One region of the Lysinibacillus sp. FSL R7-0073 genome, then DNA from elsewhere that is predicted to be linked to it. Evidence: riboswitches for the same ligand, from Rfam matches in the RefSeq annotation. Region 1 holds a riboswitch; the other holds the start of a gene.

Region 1 (3,214 bases):
TTAGATGAACCGACTAATCATTTGGATTTTGCGACTTTAAACTGGCTTGAAAGCTATTTACGGGGCTATCAGGGGGCTATTCTTGTTATTTCTCATGATCGTTATTTTTTAGATGCCCTTGTCAATGAAATTTATGAGATTGAACGTACCCATGGAACAACATACAGCGGTAACTACTCTAAGTATGTGGAAAGCAAGGCGAAAAATCGCGAATTAATGGAAAAGAAATATACAATGCAGCAGCAGCAAATCGCCAAAATGGAGAATTATATTGAGCGGAATATTGCGATGGCTACTTCCTCAAAAAGCGCCAAGAATAAAAGGAAGCAGCTTGAACGAATAAGTCGTCTTGAAAAGCCTCACAAGGATCTAAAACACGCACAAATGGCATTTGCTACAGATAAGAAATCACATAAAGAAGTGTTGAAGGTAAAAGATGTAGTGCTCTCCTATCAGCTAGAAAATAGCAGGAAAACATTAGTGCAAGATATTGAGTTTTCCTTATATAGAGGCGATCGGGTTGCATTAGTAGGTCCCAATGGTGTTGGGAAATCAACGCTATTAAAGGCGTTATTACATGAATTGACACCAGACCGTGGCGTTATCGCATGGGGGAATGGTGTGACAATAGGCTATTATGATCAGGAGCAAGAGTCATTGCATCCTAATAACACAATATTACACGAAGTTTGGGGTCCTTTTCCTTCGGTGGATGAGGCAAGAATACGATCAGTACTCGGTAATTTTTTATTTACGAAAGAAGATGTTTTTAAAAAGATAGCCTCCCTTAGCGGTGGGGAAAAAGCACGTGTAGCCTTAGCAAAGCTTATTTTGCAAAAAGCAAATGTGCTTATTATGGACGAACCAACCAATCATCTTGATTTATTTAGCAAAGAAGTATTGGAGGAGGCTCTATTGCAATTTGACGGCACATTATTATGTATTTCTCATGACCGTTATTTTCTTAATAAGCTAGCGAATAAATTGTTAGAATTATCACCAACTGGGATGACGGCCTTTTCGGGAAATTATGATGATTATGTTCAAAAAATAAACCATTAAAGGACTTAGCAGCCACCTCTATAGCAAGAGGTGGTGCTTTTTTTAAAAAAATTACGGACAGAAGTATAGATAATATAATTAAATAGTGTTATCGTAAGAACTAGCTAAATAAAATGATCCTTCGGGGTAGGGTGAAATTCCCAATCGGCGGTGATGAAGTCATTCAAAGTCCGTGAGCGCAAGCTGATTTGGTGCAAATCCAAAACCGACAGTAATAGTCTGGATGGGAGAAGGGTATAAGTGCGAGCTTTTTAAATTCAATTTAATTTAGAAGGTCTATTTGACTATGCATTTATGACACTGCTTCCCGCAAATATGTTGGGAAGTTTTTTTTTAGCCAATCAATTGAATAGAAGATGTTCTTCGGGGTAGGGTGAAATTCCCAATCGGCGGTGATGAAGAAATTCAAAGTCCGTGAGCGCAAGCTGATTTGGTGCAAATCCAAAACCGACAGTGATAGTCTGGATGGGAGAAGAACAAATAAGATAATAGTCTATGGAAAAAATGAATATCCAAGTAGGCTTATTTATTGATGTCTTATACTCCCAAAACCCCTTTGTCAAAGGGGTTTTTCGTTTTATATAAGCTTTAGAAGGGAGACGGATAGAAACCCAAAAGCGATGGATAGAAGCTACGAAAGATCAGTGTGAAAGTAGGTGAAGAAATGTTTACAGGTATTGTAGAGGATATTGGCACTATTAAAGCCTTGCAAAGCAATAAGAACAGTATGAAAATTACGGTTCAATCATTTAAAGTTGCTGAAGATGTAGGGTTAGGGGACAGTATAGCAGTCAATGGTGTTTGTTTAACGGTGACCCATTTTACGGATGAAGAGCTTACGATGGATGTTATGCCTGAAACCGTCAAAGCTACAAATTTACATCAGCTGACAATAGGTGATCCGGTTAATTTGGAGCGTGCCATGCCTGCTAACGGGCGATTTGGGGGGCATTTTGTTGCTGGTCATGTAGATGGCATTGGGAAGATTTTACGAAAGCGTCCAGTGGCCAACGCGGTTTATATTGATATCGAATTGTCTGAGGAACTAACAAGTTTCTGTATTCCAAAGGGCTCTATAACGATTGATGGCACAAGCTTAACAATCTTTCAGGTTGAAACGAATCAAGTCACTATTTCACTGATTCCTCATACTTATAAGGAAACGATTTTAGGTATGAAAAAAATGGGCGCATTCGTCAATATTGAAACAGATTTAGTCGGTAAATATATTTTAAACGACTTGAAAAATGGGCAAGGCAAGTCAATGATAACAAGAGATTATTTGGCACGACACGGTTTTTAAGATCACATAATGAGGAGATGAAAAATAGTGCTACATGCAATTGAAGATGCCATAGAGGATTTAAAACAAGGGAAAGTGATCGTCGTAGTGGATGATGAAGATCGGGAAAATGAGGGGGATCTTCTAGCGCTTGCTGAATTTATCACTCCGGAAACGATAAACTTTATGGCGACTTATGGAAAAGGTCTAATTTGTACACCGATTTCGCAGGAGCTAGCATATAAATTAGATCTGCACCCAATGGTTCAGCATAATACGGATAACCATCAAACTGCATTTACCGTAAGTATCGACCATATGGACACAACAACGGGGATTAGTGCCTTTGAGCGAGCTTTCACCATACAAAAGATGCTGGAGTCTCAGGCAAAAAAAACTGATTTTCGTCGACCGGGACACATTTTTCCACTAATCGCAAAGGATAATGGTGTCTTAGAGCGAAGAGGCCATACGGAGGCGAGCATTGATTTAGCCAAGCTTTGTCACAGTATTCCTGCTGGAGTAATTTGTGAAATTATGGGAGACGATGGTCACATGATGCGCTTTGATGAATTGACAAAGTATGCAGCACATCATGGATTAAAAATGATTTCTATTGAGGCGTTAGCCGCTTATCGTAGTCAATCATTTACAACAAACTAAAAACGAGGGAGATATAAAAAAATGGGTCAAACATTTGAAGCACAATTAATTGGGACGGATTTAAAAATTGCAGTAGTCGTAGGTCGATTCAATGAGTTTATTACAAGTAAATTATTAGATGGTGCAATGGATGGGTTAAAACGACACGGTGTAGATGAAGCTTCCATTGATGTTGCATGGGTGCCAGGAGCTTTTGAGGTGCCTTTC
Region 2 (3,214 bases), 250 kb from region 1:
CAAAATCAAAAGTACGTAATATGCAGATTTATATGAGTGTAGCCGCAGTCTTTGTGCTAACAATACTAGTTAGCACAATATTGAAGAACAACCAAGGTGAGCAAAAAGATCAAGCGAGTATTCCTGAAACGGCACAGTATTCTACGATGCAAGAGGATTCAGCAGCAAAGGAAGCGGCAACGCAGGATGAAGTGCTGGATTCCAAAAGTATTGTCGCCGAACATGAGCGCATTTTATCTTTACGTACATCTGTCTATGAGGAGGATGTAAAAGATGCTGTCGTATTCCGTATTGGTTTGGCAGGGCGTGATGCGGAAAGTGTTCCTATGACGTATGTGATACCAAATGAACGTGTGGCTACTGATTTTGGAGAAGAGAAGCCTTCTACCCTACGGATGTATGAAAAGTATGCTCCTCAAATTGACGAGGAGGCTAAAGGATTTACAGAGTATCATCCTTATAAAGGAGAGCTGAAGGAAAAGGAAGATAAGCTCATCCATGTCTTGCCAAAAGGGAATGACTATGATGTTGCCTCTGCTACAGTGAATGAATATAAAGGCACAATGGAAGATACATTCTCGGACTCTGAATATACCGAAGTAGAAATCCAAAATGAAGATGGAACCCTATATGAGTTTTCTCAAGAAGGTGAGCCAAGTCAAGCAATGTCCTTAACGAATGCAAAGAACTTTAATTATTACTTGTACCATGATACCAATGGTGCAGAATATTTATCACCAGATTTCCGTCAATCTTTTGAGACAGTCACAGAGGCACTTACAATGATGAAAAATAAAAATGATGATGTCTATACATCCGTAGTGCCTGAAAATGTAACATACACAGTCACTGAACAAGCGGAAGGTGTAGTTGTTACTTTTGATATTCCACTTGATTTAACATCTATGGAACCAATACAAGCAACTCAATTAATTGAGGCCATGATGTTAACTGCTGCTAGCTTTAATCAACAGCTACTTTTAGATAATGTTGTGCAAGAAAGCTGGGAAGGGTTTGATTTGAAGGGTTATTTACCAAAGCCAGTGGGACCGAATAAACAGTTTTTACCATAGTCGAAGGAAGAAAAAAACAAGAGAGGCATTCCTGCATGGCGGGAGTGCCTTTTCTATTTATAAAACATAGCAATTTAATCGGATTTTTTTGAGCAGAACTATTTACTTTTACTTCGTAATTCTTTATAGTAAAGCTGTAGAATAAAATAATATGATTCATCTTCGGGGCAGGGTGAAAATCCCGACCGGCGGTAATAGAGTCATAAATCGCTAGTGAATACATTCATTAGCTCGTTTGATTTATGTTAAACTCTTCAGCCCGCGACCTGTGCGAATTTTCGCATGGCTGACTTGGTGAAATTCCAAGGCCGACAGTTAAAGTCTGGATGGGAGAAGATGAAGGTACGATCGTCATTCATTGTCATGAAATGAACTATGACCGAGCGCTTTTTTGTATGGCTTTTCAAACAGTGCTCAAAAATAGTTAATGAGGACGCTTATTCGTTATGCCTTTCTCCCTTATGCTTTATTAAATGCATAAGGGTTTTTTCATGAAACAATTGAAAGATCGTCACCTTTCTTCTTGCGAGATTGAATCAGCAAAGAGGAGAGAGTTTTCTATGAAGAAAAATGTCAAACTTCAATCGTTTATTACGATTGGTATGCTGAGCAGTATTTCGTTTTTATTAATGCTTTTTAATTTCCCAATTCCGCCATTCCCAGCATTTTTGGAAGTGGACTTCAGTGATATGCCTGCCTTACTTGCAGCAATCACGATGGGACCTGTAGCTGGTATTTTAGTAGAATTGTTTAAAAATGTGTTGGATTGGATTTTCTCAGGCACTCCAACAGGCGTTCCGGTAGGGCATATGGCTAATTTTGTAACAGGTATTTTATTTATCTTGCCAGTAAGCTTTATTTTTAATCGCTTTAAAACAATCGCTGGTCTTGTTGGAGGTTTAGCAATGGGAACAGTTGTGATGGCAGTAGGAATGAGTGTTTTAAACTATGCTGTATTTTTACCAATGTACACTTACTTCTTAGGGATGGAGCCTGTTGTAGGTGATTCACTTTATAAAATGATTGTCGCTGGTATTTTACCATTTAATATTGTCAAAGGTATTTTATTAACGGGAATTATGGCGTTATTATTTACGACGATGCGTAAATGGATTGACCGCCAGCGTTCTATGTATATAACAAAATAAATTGTACTAAACCTCGAGGGATCAACTCGAGGTTTTTTTTATGGGGTGGAATGTAGAAAGAAAAATAGAAAAAGGTAATGGGTTGTCAAATTAACACTAGTTCTTTTTTAGTAAAACCTAGTCGAAAGCTATATTTTCATGTAAAATTAGAGAAGAGTTTAGAAAGTTTGAGGAGTTTGAAGAGATGAGTGGAAAAAAAGGACAGTGGTCTAGTAAGTTAGGATTTATTTTAGCATCAGCAGGTGCTGCAATTGGACTAGGAGCGATTTGGAAGCTCCCGTATGTAACTGGGCAAAGTGGCGGTGGCGCGTTTTTCTTAATCTTTGTACTGTTTACATTGTTAATTGGGCTCCCGATGCTATTATCTGAGTATATTTTAGGACGAGGTACACAGTCAGAGGCAATCACTGCCTATAAAAAAATTGCTCCTACGAAAAAAGGATGGGCATGGATTGGCCGCATGGGTGTTCTCGGATGTTTTTTATTACTAACATTTTATAGCGTTGTCGGGGGCTGGATTTTTATTTATAGTGGGCTAGGAGTAGCGGGTGCTGTCATTGATCCGGCTATTGATCCTGGAGAACTATTTGGAAAAATAATTGGTACACCTTGGATTACACTTGTAGGTTTGGCTTTGTTTACATTAGCAAACGTACTTGTAATTTCATTAGGTGTCCAAAATGGTATTGAAAAGGCGAATAAATGGATGATGCCATTGCTCTTTATTATGTTCATTGTCCTAGTGATACGTGCTGTCACATTAGATGGCGCCATGGAAGGGGTAAAATTCTTTTTATGGCCTGATTTCTCGAATATTACCGGAAAAGCCTTATTAGAAGCTTTAGGGCAATCATTCTTTGGATTAGCAGTTGGATTTTCTTGTCTTGTTACATATAGTTCTTACCTCAAAAAAGATGTGAGTCTACCGAATTCAGCAGGCTCCGTGGTTATGCTGACGGTACTTGTTTCATTTTTAGCTGGACTAGCTATTTT

What was found. Region 1 has a riboswitch for FMN ahead of ribE (riboflavin synthase). Riboswitches for the same ligand answer to the same signal wherever they lie in the genome.
Region 2: linked by a shared signal. The riboswitch ahead of MKY88_RS06325 (ECF transporter S component) and the one ahead of ribE (riboflavin synthase) in region 1 are both predicted to bind FMN.

What each region holds. Positions count from the first base shown of each region.
Region 1 is NZ_JBBPAS010000001.1:1,580,437-1,583,650, forward strand. Features, by position in the region: gene MKY88_RS07525 (ABC-F family ATP-binding cassette domain-containing protein) at 1-1,062, shown strand, start outside; FMN riboswitch at 1,176-1,301, shown strand; FMN riboswitch at 1,418-1,543, shown strand; gene ribE (riboflavin synthase) at 1,727-2,365, shown strand; partial or broken gene ribB (3,4-dihydroxy-2-butanone-4-phosphate synthase) at 2,393-2,983, shown strand; gene ribH (6,7-dimethyl-8-ribityllumazine synthase) at 3,029-3,214, shown strand, end outside.
Region 2 is NZ_JBBPAS010000001.1:1,327,888-1,331,101, forward strand. Features, by position in the region: gene MKY88_RS06320 (RNA polymerase subunit sigma) at 1-1,073, shown strand, start outside; FMN riboswitch at 1,228-1,415, shown strand; gene MKY88_RS06325 (ECF transporter S component) at 1,634-2,221, shown strand; gene MKY88_RS06330 (sodium-dependent transporter) at 2,406-3,214, shown strand, end outside.